Regions from separate parts of the Lacrimispora brassicae genome, predicted to be linked through region 2. Evidence: riboswitches for the same ligand, from Rfam matches in the RefSeq annotation. Region 2 holds a riboswitch; each other region holds the start of a gene.
What was found. A riboswitch is a leader RNA that binds a small molecule or an ion and turns the genes downstream of it on or off. The one in region 2 is predicted to bind thiamine pyrophosphate.
Positions count from the first base shown of each region.

Region 1: another riboswitch for thiamine pyrophosphate. It lies ahead of thiT (energy-coupled thiamine transporter ThiT); the one in region 2 lies ahead of thiC (phosphomethylpyrimidine synthase ThiC).
Region 3: another riboswitch for thiamine pyrophosphate. It lies ahead of ACYVD3_RS10610 (thiamine-binding protein); the one in region 2 lies ahead of thiC (phosphomethylpyrimidine synthase ThiC).

Region 1 is NZ_BRYH01000034.1:99,016-104,091, reverse strand. Features, by position in the region: gene ACYVD3_RS16840 (GNAT family N-acetyltransferase) at 1-422, opposite strand, end outside; gene ACYVD3_RS16835 (response regulator transcription factor) at 633-1,334, opposite strand; gene ACYVD3_RS16830 (helix-hairpin-helix domain-containing protein) at 1,358-2,113, opposite strand; gene ACYVD3_RS16825 (DMT family transporter) at 2,216-2,641, opposite strand; TPP riboswitch at 2,930-3,028, shown strand; gene thiT (energy-coupled thiamine transporter ThiT) at 3,055-3,726, shown strand; gene ACYVD3_RS16815 (bifunctional 5,10-methylenetetrahydrofolate dehydrogenase/5,10-methenyltetrahydrofolate cyclohydrolase) at 3,793-4,629, opposite strand; gene ACYVD3_RS16810 (cyclodeaminase/cyclohydrolase family protein) at 4,647-5,076, opposite strand, start outside.
Region 2 is NZ_BRYH01000025.1:117,637-122,712, reverse strand. Features, by position in the region: gene trpB (tryptophan synthase subunit beta) at 1-1,049, shown strand, start outside; gene trpA (tryptophan synthase subunit alpha) at 1,042-1,815, shown strand; TPP riboswitch at 1,868-1,974, shown strand; gene thiC (phosphomethylpyrimidine synthase ThiC) at 2,103-3,410, shown strand; gene thiW (energy coupling factor transporter S component ThiW) at 3,574-4,128, shown strand; gene thiM (hydroxyethylthiazole kinase) at 4,141-5,028, shown strand; gene thiE (thiamine phosphate synthase) at 5,015-5,076, shown strand, end outside.
Region 3 is NZ_BRYH01000023.1:55,385-60,460, forward strand. Features, by position in the region: gene ACYVD3_RS10595 (ABC transporter ATP-binding protein) at 1-162, opposite strand, end outside; gene ACYVD3_RS10600 (ABC transporter substrate-binding protein) at 269-1,282, opposite strand; gene ACYVD3_RS10605 (ABC transporter permease) at 1,641-2,399, opposite strand; gene ACYVD3_RS10610 (thiamine-binding protein) at 2,368-2,664, opposite strand; TPP riboswitch at 2,822-2,933, opposite strand; gene ACYVD3_RS10615 (heavy metal translocating P-type ATPase) at 2,979-5,054, opposite strand.

The sequences.
Region 1 (5,076 bases), on a different contig from region 2:
TATCCGAATTTTTCGTAATATTGAATCAGCCTGTCCTTGCAGGTAAGGATCATTCCTTTCCTGCCCCTTTTCTCTGATTCCTCTATCAAACGCTTCATAAGAGCTGCGGCAACTCCCCGGCCCCGCCACTCTTTTATTACATCAAGTCCAAATACGCTTTGGTAATCGCCATCCGGATCATGAAAATCCGGATTCTCAAACATTTCGTCACAAATAGTATTCCCGTCTGTGGCACATCCATTAATAAAACCGATGATCGTCCCATCAGAAAGCTCTGCTACAAAAAAGCTTTCCGGAAAATGATTGATCCTCTGTTCAAAGGTTTCCCGCCCTGCGGCCTCTTCCGGCGGAAAGCAAAGGGCCTCCACCTTTGCCACCCGGTCTAAATCTTCTTTTCTCACTCTTCTGATACTGTAATCCATCCCATCGTTTCTCCGTCTTCATAATTGCCCTGGTCCAGGGCTTTTTCTTTCCCAAAATTTAAAGAAAAGGCGGATCTCCCCGGTATCCCGTTGGAAATCCTCCTCTTTCTTTTTCTAGACGCGAAGGTTAAATCCCCCGCAGCAAACTGCAGGGGATTTGACCCTTGCAGCATTGGCCGGATTCAGGAATGCAACCATTCCTGACCTGACTCATTGCTTGCAGAAATAATATCCCACGCCCCACTTGGTATGCACATATTTAGGGTCGCTGGGACTTGGTTCGATCTTCTCCCGCAGACGCCTTACATGAACGTCTACGGTACGGACATCTCCCGTATCCATAGCTTTATTTCCCCATACGTAAGTAAGAAGCTGTTCCCTGCTGTAAACCTTACCCGGATTGCAGGTAAGAAGCTCCAAAAGGTCAAACTCCTTTGCCGTCAAATTGATCTCTTTCTCAGCAATAAACACTCTTCTGCTGTCCCGGTCCAGCTTTAAATCGCCGGCTATCACCACCTGGCTGTCATCCTGGCCGTCACGCTTGTTCTTTTTGGCATTCCGGCGCATGATGGCCTTGATCCTGGCCTTTACCTCAAGGATGTTAAAGGGTTTTGTGATATAATCGTCGGCACCGTATTCCAGGCCCAGGATCTTATCCATATCATTGCCCTTAGCTGTCAGCATGATGATGGGCATCTCGGAAAATTCCCGGATGGCCTGACACACTTCATACCCGTCATATTTGGGAAGCATGACATCCAAAAGGACTACATCATACTCTTTCTGCTTTGCCAGATTAATGGCTTCCTCCCCGTCATAGGCACAGTCCACATCCATACCGTCCTGTTCCAAACTGAATCTCATTCCCTTTACGATGAGTTTTTCATCGTCCACTACTAAAACCCTTGCCATACTACACCTCTGTTCCTCTATATTTAAACCGTTATGTCTTCTTTAATTTTTTGAAACGCTGCATCTTTGATTCCGGATATCTTCATAATATCCTCGATTTTCTGAAATCCGCCCCGGCTCTCCCGATATTTAAGAATATCGTTGGCCTTGGCTTCTCCGATTCCCCGCAGGGTCATCAGTTCCTCTTTGGTGGCCGTATTTAAATTCACTTTGGTTTTCTGCGCCTTTGATGAAGCCTCCGCCGGCAAAGAAAGTTCTCCCCTGGCTTTGGCCGCCTCCGCCTCTTCTTTATTGAGAACCAGGATCTTCATGCCATCCGTAACCCGCTCCGCCATATTTAAATATTCTGCCCCAGCCTGGTCTGTGAATCCGCCTGCTTTCTCAATTGCCTGAAAGACCCGGCTTCCTTCTTGAAGCTCATAAACACCGGGAGAAACAACTTCTCCGCAGATATGTACGTAGAAAGGCAGGACTGTTTCCTCTCCTGCACTTCCTAAGCTGCCCTCCGCCGCCTCTAAAGCCAACCGGCCGGTTCCGTCGGAAACTGACTCGGTACCCCCTGCTGCCTGACCCCCGGCTCCTGTTGGACCGCTGTCTCCCGGCCTGCCGTCGCCTTCTGCCTGAATTCCGGTATCCTTCTCTCCGGAAGGAAAAGCCAATGACTCTGACAGAGACATCCCAGACCTACTGTCCTCCTGGCTTCTGTTGAGGCCATAACACAGACCCGCCGCCAAAACACACAGGGCCATAAGGGCGATTTTAACTTTCTGGTATTTCATGATATCCCTCCTCTTACAAAAATCTCCAAAAAAGGATACCATCTTCAGCCTATATTACTATTCTACCTAAAGAAATAGGTAAATACAAGCACTATTTCCAAATTAATTAAATATCATGATTCCGATGATGGCAACAACTGCGCCGATCAGTTTTTTCCATTCGAATCCCACCTTTTCAACGCCAAATAAGCCGAACAGCTCCACAGCATAGGCCACAATGATCTGGGAAACTACAATGATCAGGGCTGCTTTGGCCGGACCCAGGGCCGACATACTCCTTACCACCGTATAGGTAATGAAAGCGCCCATAATACCTCCCAGCAGCAGGTATTTGGGCTGTACGTCAAAAAGGCTGGAAATGTTCTCCCTGCCGGTAAAATACCACAGAATGATGCAGGTCAAAAAGGCTGTAAGCTGCACCCAGCCTGTTGATACCCACATACTGGACTGCTTTGTCACTCCCGTATTAAAAACCCCTTGAATGCTCATAAGCGCCCCGGATATAAGAGCTATAATAAAGCCTGTCATTAAAGCAACCTCCGTATCTCCAATTTGTATATAATGAATCAACTGGATATGCAGGCATATCCCCTTGATTCACAAGCTCTCAGGCTTGAAAGATGTTTTTCTTTCAACCTCACTTCTTTAACTAGGTTGTGCTTTATTTGCATTTTTATACTGAATTTACAATTTGATTACAGTTCATCCATTCAGAAACATATGCCTTTCAGAAATAAATTCTATCCGCAAATGATGAATGGCATGGCTTGACAAGCCTTAAGATTTGCGCTATACTCACAGCAAAATTATATAAATCACGCACGCTAGGGGAGCCTTTGGCTGAGATTGGTAGAAACCGAACCCTCACTACTTGAACCGGATAATGCCGGCGTAAGGAAGCAACAGTAGTCCCCTCCTGCGCACATAAAGGAGGATTTTTTATGTCATTTTTTCTAACTTACTCTGTGGAAAATGAAGCGTATTTATTAAGGCCGGCCGGATATGTGCTGGTGATCGTTCTGTTTGCCGCAATTCTTTTCACCCTGCATCTTCTGGGCAGAGCCGCTTCCAAATCCCAAAAACTGCAGACCCGCCAGCTTGTTTACTGCTCAGGCGCCATGGCTCTGGCAATGGTAACTTCCTTTATCAAATTTGCCTCCCTTCCTTTTGGAGGTTCCATCACCCTGTTTTCCATGCTGTTCATCTGCCTGATCGGCTATGTTTACGGTGTAAAAGCCGGGATCATGACCGGCGTTGCCTACGGGATTTTACAGTTTATCACAGAACCTTATATATATGCTCCTCTCCAGGTTCTCCTTGACTATCCCTTAGCCTTCGGCGCTTTGGGGCTTTCAGGGCTGTTCAGCAATAAAAAACACGGCCTTGTAACCGGTTATGTGGCAGGTGTCCTAGGCCGTTACCTGTGCCATGTGGTTTCCGGCTATATATTCTTTGCTTCCTATACGCCGGAAGGCATGAACCCAGTGGTTTATACTCTGGGTTATAATGCCACCTATATCCTGCCGGAACTGATCGTAACCGTTGTGATCCTGTATCTCCCTCCCGTACTGGGAGCCATTGGGCAGGTGAAGCGGCAGGCCGTAAACAGGTAATCAAAAAAGAACCATTGCTCCATAGATGGTCAATCTATTTTGCAATGGCCTCCCAGTTTTCATATTTTATTTTTTAAGGGTTGCCAGTACCAGATGTCTTGCCAGCACAGCCGTTGTTACCGCTCCCACACCTCCTGGTACCGGAGTTGCCATGGATGCAGTCCCTTCTAAAGAATCAAAATCCACATCTCCGCAAAGCTTTCCGTTTTCATCCACATTAATTCCCACGTCAACCACCACAGCATCCTTTCCCACATAAGAGGCATCCACCATTCTGGCTCGCCCGGCGGCAGCCACAAGGATCTGGGCATTTTTACAGGTTTCCTTTAAATTTTCCGTGCGGGTGTGGCAGATAGTGACCGTTGCATTTTCCTTTAGCATCAGCATGGATAAGGGGCGTCCCACGACCATGCTTCTGCCCACAATGGCCACCCGCTTTCCGGTGAGAGATATATCACTGGCCTTTAGGACCTCCACCACTGCCTCTGCCGTACATGGTGCAAATCCCGTATCGTCTCCGGCAAATACTTTGGCAATATTTTCGGGAGATATGCCATCTAAATCCTTTTCCGGATAGATCATATGCTCGATGTCTTTTTCCCTTATCTGCTTTGGCAGAGGGCGCAGGAGAAGGATGCCGTCAATATCCGGATCATCATTGATTTTTGCAAACTCTTCCTTAAACGCTTTATCGGTTATATCCTGGGGAAACGCAAAGCTTTCCCCTTGCAGGCCAAAGCTTTCCATTTTCTTTAAAGCTCCCCGTTCATAGGATAAGTCGTCAGGCCGTTCTCCCACCCGCACAATGGCAAGCTTGGGAGTCTTTCCTTTCCAGCCGGTCAAAAGACCTTCCACCTGTTCTTTGATTTTTGCAGACACGGCTGCTCCCTTTAAGATTATCACGTCTGTTCTCCTCCTTATTATGCCTTTAATGCAGCTTCCACTCCTGCATAAATGGCGTCAGCCTTTCTGATCCCGTCCTCTGCCAGCTTATCTGCCTGGGCCTGAAGCTGTCCTGCCTTTTCCCGCTGCTTCATGGATTTTGTATTGATAGAAACATTCATCTTTGCTCCTAACAGGGCGGAACGGACGAACTGCACCCCAACACCCACATCACTGACAGCCAGGCGGCTTCCCTTTTCTGCCAGAACCTCCATGATATCAAGGGTTTCAAGGGCCCGCTCCATAACCATGAGAGGAACCAGGGTAGCGCCTAATAGATGCGTTTCCAGTACTTCGTCTTTATGCTTTTTTTCTTCCTCCGTACCGGACGGAAGGCCATATGCTGCCGCCAAGGGGACAAATACAACTTCATCTTCATCTGCAAGCCTTAAAAATTCGCTTTTTAAA
Region 2 (5,076 bases):
ACAAAAAATATACGGGAAGGCCTTCCCTGCTCTACTATGCAGAGCGGATGACAAAGGACTTAGGCGGAGCGAAAATCTATTTAAAGCGGGAGGATCTAAACCACACCGGCTCCCACAAGATCAACAATGCCCTGGGTCAGGTCCTTCTTGCAAAAAGGATGGGAAAGACCCGTGTCATCGCTGAAACAGGGGCCGGGCAGCACGGGGTTGCCACCGCTACCGCCGCCGCTCTCATGGGAATGGACTGCGAGGTTTTTATGGGAAAAGAGGATACGGACCGTCAGGCCTTAAATGTATTCCGCATGGAGCTTTTAGGCACAAAGGTCCACGCCGTTACAAGCGGTACCCAGACCTTAAAGGATGCAGTCAATGAGACCATGAGGGAATGGACCAGCCGGGTGGCTGACACCCATTATGTCTTAGGCTCTGTCATGGGCCCTCACCCCTTTCCCACCATTGTAAGGGATTTTCAGAGCATCATCGGCAAGGAGGTCCGCACACAGTTAATGGCGGCGGAAGGAAAGCTTCCTGACCTGGTGATCGCCTGTGTGGGCGGGGGCAGCAATGCCATGGGAATCTTCCATGAATTTGTAAACGAGCCTTCCGTAAAGCTGGTTGGCTGCGAAGCCGCAGGACACGGCATTGAAACAGAAAAGCATGCGGCCACCATTTCCACCGGCTCCCTTGGAATCTTCCACGGGATGAAATCCTATTTCTGCCAGGATGAATACGGCCAGATCGCCCCTGTTTTCTCCATTTCCGCAGGACTTGACTATCCGGGCATAGGCCCGGAGCACGCGGATCTTCACGACTCAGGAAGAGCCGCCTACGTCCCAATTACGGACCAGGAGTCCGTGGAAGCCTTTGAATACTTATCCCGTCTGGAAGGGATCATTCCTGCCATTGAAAGCGCCCATGCAGTGGCATATGCCAGAAAGATCGCTCCTTCCATGGGAAAGGATGAGATCATTGTCATTAATTTATCAGGGCGGGGCGACAAGGATGTGGCCGCCATTGCCCGTTACAAGGGGGTTGAAATCTATGAGTAGAATAAGCGAAGTATTTTCTAAGGGAAAAGCATTTATCCCATTTATTACGGCCGGGGATCCTGACCTTGCCACCACGGAAGAACTGGTTCCAGCCATGGCCGAAGCCGGAGCGGATTTGATCGAGCTGGGAATCCCTTTTTCAGACCCAATCGCAGAGGGAATCGTGATCCAGGAGGCCGATATGCGGGCTCTGGAGTCAGGAGTTACCACGGATAAGCTTTTCGATTCCGTAAAACGGATACGGAAAAAAACCGATGTTCCTCTGGCTTTTATGACTTATATCAATCCAGTATTTGTGTATGGAAGCGAACGGTTTTTAAAAAATGCGGCGGAATGCGGCATTGATGCTCTGATCGTGCCGGATATGCCTTTTGAAGAACGGGAGGAGCTGCTGCCCTTTTGCAGGAAATACGGGATCGAACTGATTTCCCTGATCGCCCCTACTTCCAAGGAACGCATACGGGCCATTGCATCAGGATCGGAAGGATTTATCTACTGCGTTTCTTCCATGGGCGTGACCGGAGTGAGATCGGAAATCAACACCAACATTGGGGAAATGGTTTCCCTGGTAAAGGAGACAAAGGATATTCCCTGCGCCATCGGCTTTGGTATCTCCACGCCGGAGCAGGCAAGGGAAATGGGCAAAAACGCAGACGGCGTCATTGTTGGCAGCGCCATCGTGAAGATCGCCGCAAAGTATGGAAAGGAATGCGTAGGGCCTGTCTGCGATTATGTAAGAGAAATGAAGGCGGCCATTTCCGGCTGACAGCCGGTCTGGGATGTTTTCCTTGACAAGAATAAAACAGAATGCTACACTAATGACCACAAGAGGGAGCTCGTAGGCGGGCTGAGAGGAAGTAATCAACTTCGACCTTTATAACCTGATTTGGGTAATGCCAACGTAGGGATTCATACGGGACAATTGTATTTTCCGAGCCTATACCTGTTGGTATGGGCTCTTTTTGCGTGAGCAATAAGCCGGACGAGTATGCCTGCATATTCATCCGGCGAATTCCCTTACAATCCCTCCGTTAATCAAAAGGAGGAACAAAGATGAATTACACCACACAAATGGATGCTGCAAGAAAAGGCATTCTCACAAAGGAACTGATGGCAGTCGCCGGGAAGGAACAATGGGAGCCGGAAAAGCTTCGGGAGCTGGTGGCCCAGGGAAAAGTCGCCATTCCTGCCAACAAGAACCACACCTGTTTAAAACCCAGCGGGATCGGATCCATGCTGAGGACAAAGATCAACGTGAACCTTGGAACCTCCAGGGATTTGAATGACTTGGAAATGGAGCTTCAAAAGGTAAAGGACGCAGTCCTCATGGGGGCGGAATCCATTATGGACCTAAGCTCCTTTGGAGATACCCGGAAATTCCGCAAAAAGCTGACCGGGGAATGTCCGGCTATCATCGGTACGGTACCTATCTATGATGCCGTGGTTTATTACCACAAGCCCCTTCGGGAAATCACTGCCAAAGAATGGATCCGGATCGTGGAAATGCACGCGGAAGACGGGGTGGATTTCATGACCATTCACGTGGGGATCAACAGGCAGACTGCCAGAAGGTTTAAGGAAGCAAAACGGCTGACCAACATCGTTTCAAGGGGAGGGTCTATCATCTTTGCCTGGATGGAGATGACCGGGGAGGAAAATCCATTTTATGAGCATTACGACCGCATTCTGGAAATCTGTCAGAAGCATGATGTGACCTTAAGCCTTGGAGATGCCTGCCGGCCGGGATGTATTGAGGACGCATCCGATATATCCCAGGTGGAGGAACTGGTGACCCTTGGGGAGCTGACAAGGAGAGCCTGGGAAAAGGATGTGCAGGTAATCATTGAAGGCCCCGGCCACATGCCTCTGGACCAGATTGCTGCCAATATGAAAATCCAGCAGACGATCTGCAAGGGAGCACCTTTTTACGTTCTGGGGCCTCTTGTCACAGATATTGCACCGGGTTATGACCATATCACTGCAGCTATCGGAGGAGCCATAGCTGCTGCCGCCGGAGCGGCCTTTCTCTGCTATGTGACTCCTGCGGAGCATTTGAAGCTGCCGGATGAGTCAGACGTAAAGGAAGGGATCATTGCTGCCCGGATCGCTGCCCATGCGGCTGATATTGCAAAGGGAATCAGAGGAGCCAGGGAATGGGATCATAAGATGAGCGACGCCAGAAAACGGCTGGATTGGGAAACCATGTTCCAGCTTGCCATTGACCCGGAAAAAGCCAGACGCTACCGGGCCATGTCAAAACCGGAAAAAGAAGATACCTGCTCCATGTGCGGCAATTTCTGTGCTATGAAAAATATGAACCGGATTCTTGACGGGGAGACCGTAAATATTTTTGATGAATGACATAGCTTATCCAAACTTGCAAGGCAAGTGAAGATAAAAGGGGCGTTCTTTTGCCAAGCGGATATTCGCAATGACCAAGGGTCACAGCGCACCCTGTACCATCGGGTGGACCCTCCGCTTTGCTGCCTGATTTGCTTAAATTACATAAACAGGAGGAATTTTCATGAATGATCGAATACCATCAACAGTTTACACCAGTTCTTCTGCAGGTTCAAAAGTGCGGGTGAAAAAGCTGGTGATCAGCGGAATGCTGACAGCTCTTACCGTAGCCCTCTCCGGCTTTTCCATCCCGGTGGGAGCGTCCAAATGCTTTCCGGTACAGCATCTGGCAAATGTTCTGGCGGGAGTGTTTTTAGGGCCTGTATACGGCGTTTCCATGGCTTTCTGTACTTCTCTCATACGGAATCTCATGGGAACCGGAAGCCTTCTGGCCTTTCCGGGAAGCATGGCGGGCGCATTTCTCGGAGCTTATCTGTTTCAAAAAACCGGAAAGCTTTTGCCTGCCTATCTTGGAGAAGTGATTGGCACAGGGCTTATCGGCGGGCTGCTCTGCTATCCGGTGGCCGTGTTACTCATGGGAAAAGAGGTGGCTGTATTTTTCTTTGTGGTGCCATTTCTTATGAGCACCCTGGCAGGAACCATACTGGCAGCCAGCCTGCTGGCAATGCTGCGCCGTCTTGGCCTGTTTTCCTATTTTGAACGGCTCATCAATGAATAGGAGGAACAGAATGTGGACTTAAAAATCAATGAATCCCTGACCGGGCTGGTCAGAAAAAAACGGCCTGTCATCCACTGTATCACCAATTATGTTACTGCCAACGATGTGGCAAATATCATTCTGGCCTGCGGCGGCTCCCCCATTATGGCGGACCACCCGGAAGAGGTTTCGGAAATAACTGCCTTATCAAGCGCCCTTCTTTTAAACATGGGAACCCCGAAAGAGAATGCAATGGCCGCAATGGAAAAAGCCGGGCTGGAAGCAAACCGGTTAAACCTCCCCGTCATCTTTGACCCGGTAGGAATCGGCGCCTCCCGTTACCGGACCGAAACAGCCCTTTCGATTTTAAGGAACATAAAAGCAACCGTTATCAGGGGAAACGCCTCAGAGCTTCGGGTCCTGTTAAAGGAACTGACCGGGAAAGACATGCAAAGGGAAAACGGCTCCGTTACCTCTCCCCGGGGAGTTGACGCTTCCTTTGCTGATGAAATAAGGGAAGAAACCCTGGAATCGCTTAGGGAAACAGCCAGAGCATTAAGCGCTGCATCCGGTGCTGTGACCGTCATGACAGGGGCCATTGATATTATTTCAGACGGAAAGGAAACCTGGCTTATGAGGAACGGCTGTCCCCAAATGGCCCGCATCACCGGAAGCGGCTGCATGCTGGACGGCATGATTGCCGCCTATTGTGCAGCCGCCGGGCCTGCCTCCTCACAGACTACCATGTTCCAGGCGGCCGCTCTTGCCACGGCTGCTGCCGGTCTCTGCGGAGAACTGGCGGCAAAAAAAGCGGCAAAAATCTCCGGCGGCACAGGCAGCTTCCACTGCTGCTTTCTGGACGAGGTAAGCCTTCTGGAAGAAAACACCCTAAAAGGAGGGATAAACATTGAAATTTCGTAAGGACATGCTTTTCCTGTATGCTGTAACAGATCAGGGATTTACGGGAGA
Region 3 (5,076 bases), on a different contig from region 2:
CAGGGAAAGACCGGCAATGATGTGAAACAGGGTGGTTTTCCCCCCTCCGCTGACCCCCAGAAGGGATACCAGCTCCCCTTCCTTGAGCTCTAAGGATACTCCTTTTAAAACGGTCTTACTATCAAAGGATTTTGTTATGCCTTCCGCCTTTAACTGTGCCATGGGCCCTCCTGAAAGTTTTATTTCTGCAAGCAATAAGCCGGATGCAGGAATGAATCCATTACTGCATCTGGCCAATGGAAGCCGCAAAGGTCAAATCTCCTGCAGCTTACTGGGGCAGATAATCGTTTGTAAATCCGGTATTTTCCGGAAGCTGAGGATTTGAAAGGCCATTTTCATTCAGCCAGCCATAAAATCCGTTCCACCGGTCCGGGTCAATGTACCCCCATACATCCACGTCAGCCTGATACTTGTCCGCCAGATATTTCTGACTTTCCATCACCAGCTTTTCATCAAGCTCCGGCGCAGCCTTAAGTAAGATGCCGGCTGCTTCTTCCGGATCCTTTTGCGCGTCCTCATATCCTTTGCTTAAAGCGCTTAAAAAGGCCCTGGCAGTCTCCGGCTCTTCCTTTAGAAATTCATTTCCGGCTATAACCACCGGCGTATAATAATCAAACACCGGATTCAAATCTGCAAACTCAAAGTAATCCGTATCAAGGCCTTCCACTTCCATCTTTACGCCAGCCCATGCATAAAAGATCCATATGGCATCCACTGTTTTTGACTTTAACGCGGATACTTCATCTGTAACTGTGCTTGGAACCAACTGTACCTTGGAAAAGTCTCCTCCGTCAGCCTCTACCACGTCCTTGATCATAGCTTTTTCCACAGGAAGGTCCCAGGTGGCGTATTTCTTTCCTTCCATTCCTTTTGGAGATTCCATGCCCTCTCCTTTTCTGGAAATAATGCCGGAGGTGTTATGCTGGATAACCGCTGCCACTGCTGTAATGGGAAGGGAATTTTCCCCTACCAGAGCCGGAGCCATGGAGTCCTGGAAGGACATGCCAAACTGGGCTTTTCCTGAGGCCACCAACACCTCAGCCCCATCCTCTGGCGGCTGGACGATCTCCACCTCAAGTCCAGCTTCTTTAAAGTATCCTTTTTCCTCCGCCACATAAAGCCCGGTATGATTGGTATTGGGAGTCCAATCCAGAACAAAGGTCACCTTTTTCAAATTCGGTGTTTTTTCATTCACCGCCTGTTTTCCCTTTCCTGCACAGGCAGTAAGGGATGCGGCCAAGATTGCCGCCATAAAAATTATTAAACCTGTTTTTTTCACCATTTCCTCTTTCTCGCCCATGTTATTTGGGCATAAAGGTATACCCGCAGGGCATAAAGGATCCCTGGAAGGGGCTTCCTCCAATATTGTTGTATCACTGATTTGTATCCTAATGAATCAAACGAATATGCCCGCTTATCCAGCTTATTTATAAACCCATGGTCAAGCGGATATTCGCGATCCGCTCCGCTGCTTGCTCACAGCGCGCCCCGCTTCACCGGGCATAACCGAATAGCAGCTATGGCTGCTTGTCAAGTGGAGCTTGTACTCCACCTGACATAAGCAAGTCCTCACCACCACTTAATACTTTTCCATTTAAAGCAGTGGGACTTACTTGATTCGGTTAAAAAACGTTTTTCGTTCAATCTTCCCATGGCATGCATTTCTTTGAAAGCATGTCCACGCCTTTCATGAGAAGAAGACTGACAGCGGATATAAGAAATATGACTGCAAACATTTTATCAAAGGCAAAAGATTTTTTCACCCTGGTCATATAAACCCCCAGTCCGCCAAAGCCTCCCAGCCATTCGGAGATGACCGCTCCCACCACCGCGTAGGAGACGGATATCCTGAGGCTGGCAAAAAACTGCCCCATGGCTCCGGGAAGCTTGATGTAGCGGAATATTTTCATTTTTCCCGCCCCCATGGATCTTAAAAGGTTCACTGCATCGGGACTTACCGACTTAAACCCCGTAAGCAGGCCCATGGTAATGGGGAAAAAGGTGGTCAGCACGATCAGGATCACCTTGGGAGCCGTTCCATAGCCGAACCACAGCACCAGAAGAGGTGCAATGGCCACTGTGGGAACGGTCTGGGTCAGGACGATCAGGGGATAAAAGGCCTGGTAAAGTCCGGTAAAATGATCCATGATCACGGCGATCACAAAGCCGGTCCCCACTCCCAGAAACAGTCCTAAAAACGCCTCAAGAAGGGTGATTCCCCCATGGAAGGCCAGAACAGGAAATTCCGTTATAAAGGCTCTTCCAACGCTTATGGGAGAAGGAAGGAGATAACCGTCCACAAGGCCAAATGCCGTGATCCCCTGCCACAGGATCAAAAGCCCAAGAACCGCTGACCAGGACCAAAGCTTACTTGTGATGCTTTGATACTTTCTTTTCAATCGTCAGCACCTCTCCTTCCGGCCGGTAGGTGACTTTGATGTAAGCGGCAACAGAGGGAGCCCCTGCCTTGATGGCAATGTGCTGACATTCCTTAACAATGTCCATCAGCTCATCATAATCCCCTTCAATGGCAGTTTCAAAAGGCCCTACATAATAGTTTAGTCCGGTATTCCTGATATAATCGATCACCTGGTCAACGATGCGGATCAGCTCCTCATCATTCTTTGCCTCCGGCAGTGTCTGGATCGCTACGCTTGCGTTCATGTCTTTTCTCTCCTTTTTGTGTGATGGTATAAACTAAGGAAAACCTACTTTGCGGTTTTTTCTTAGTTATGGCGGCATTCACCGAATGAATATGCAGGCATATTTACCCGGCTCATTGGTTGCGCAAAAAACCCGCCCGGATATCCGGGCGGGTGAACAGGCTTAGCCTGAAAGCTTCCTACGCTGGCATTATCCAGATCAGGTTACAGGGTTTAAGGCAATTCTGCTTTATCTCAGCCGGACTTTCTCCAGCACCCCTTTGAGTTTTCATTGCAAGTATACATCAGGGAGACGGGAATGTCAATCCCGGCTTCCTAGGACAGCAGATTCTGCATGCTGCTGAGGCTGATCCCCAGGGTGGACGTATTATGAAGCAGCGCCGAGACCGTGGGAGACATGACCCCTCCGGCTCCCAGAAGGATAAGGACCGTATTAAAGCCAACAATGCTCCGGTAATTTTTATGGATCCGCTTCATCAGGCTGTCGCTTAACAGCTTCAGGGTAACGATTTCATAAAGATTGTCCGCCGCAATGGTAATATCCGCAATCTCCCTGGCGATCTCTGCGCCGTCACTGACGGCGATCCCCACATCAGCCGCGGAAAGGGCAGGTGAATCGTTGATCCCGTCCCCCACCATAATGACCACATTCCCTGACGCCTTTTCCCTCTCTATAAAACGGGCTTTTTCCTCAGGCAGTACCTCCGAATAATATTCATCTACCCCTACTTTGGCGGCAACCGCCGCTGCAGTCCGTTCGCTGTCTCCTGTCATCATAACCGTTTTACGGATTCCTGCCTTTTTAAGGGAATTCACCACTGCCGCAGCTTCTTCCCGAAGGGGATCTTCAATGCAGATCACGGCCGAAAGCTTCTGGTCCACGGCAAGGTAAAGGTGGGAACAATCCGGCGGCAGGCTTTCGAATTTCTCCCGGTAAGCATCTTCCACCTTGCAGCCTTCATCCTCAAAGATAAAATGATAGCTTCCGATGACCACTTTCCTGTTGTTTATGGACGAGGCAATGCCGTGAGCCACAATGTATTCCACCTTGGAGTGCATTTCCTCGTGCTCCAGCCCCTGGTTGTTGGCCGCCGTCACCACTGCCTTTGCCATGGAGTGAGGGAAATGCTCTTCCAGGCAGGCTGCAATGCGAAGCATTTCTTCCGGCCTCTCTTCTCCAAAGGTCACCACTTCCTCTACTGTTGGCCTTGCCTTTGTAAGAGTTCCTGTCTTGTCAAAGACAATGGTCACAGCCTCTGACACTGCCTCTAAATATTTGCCTCCCTTAACGGTTATGTGGTACATGCCCGCCTCCCTTATGGCAGAAAGGACGGAAATGGGCATGGCAAGCTTTAATGCACAGGAAAAGTCCACCATCAGCACGGAAAGGGCCCGCGTCACATTACCGGTAAACAGCCAGGTAAGGCCCGTACCCATAAGGGTATAGGGCACCAGCTTATCAGCCAGATGGCTGGCCTTGCTTTCCATAGAAGATTTCAGCTTTTCCGATTCCTCGATCATGGTAACGATCTTTTCAAACCGGGTGGAACCGGAAACTTCCCGGACCTTGATGGTCAGTTCTCCTTCCTCCACCACTGTCCCGGCATACACATATCCGCCTGCTTCCTTTTTCACTGGAAGGGCTTCTCCCGTCAAAGACGCCTGATTTACCATGGCTTCTCCGGAAACGACGGCCCCGTCAAAGGGGATGACATTTCCCAGGTGCACCACCACCTCATCCCCAGGTTCAACGGAGGAGGCTTCTACCAGAACTTCCTGGCTGCCGCTTAAAAGCCAGACCCGGCTGACATTTAAGGACATGCTCCGGGCTAAATCCCCAACGGATTTCTTATGGGTCCACTCTTCAAGAAGTTCTCCGATCCCAAGTAAGAACATGACAGAACCTGCTGTCTCCAATTCCCCCCGCAGTACGGATACGCCGATGGCTACAGCATCTAAGACCGCAACTTCAAGCCTCCTCTTCAATAGACACTTGATCCCCCTGACAAGGTATTTCATGGACTGGAATCCTATATGGAAAGTCCTTAAGGGTCCCGGAAGGAAAAGCTTCCTTACCGTCCGCAGCACCACCCTGCCCACAAGCTTCTCCTGATACTTAGCATTCAGCTCACGCCCGGAATGCTCGATCACCCCGGCAGGCACCTGGACAGACTCATATTGAAAGCATTTCAGGGCTTCCAGAATTTCTTCCCTGCTTCCAACGTAGCAAATGGCCGCATCGGCGGTGCGCTCATAGACTTTAACCCCGGTCACATTCTTCAGACTATGGAGGTAGTACAATAGAGTATCGGCTTCCCCGCAGGTCATCTGCGGCTGGGAAAGGCGGATCCGGAGCCTGCCGGATATTTCATGTTTGATAATAAACTTCACGTCTGGTCCTCCCTATAGAAAA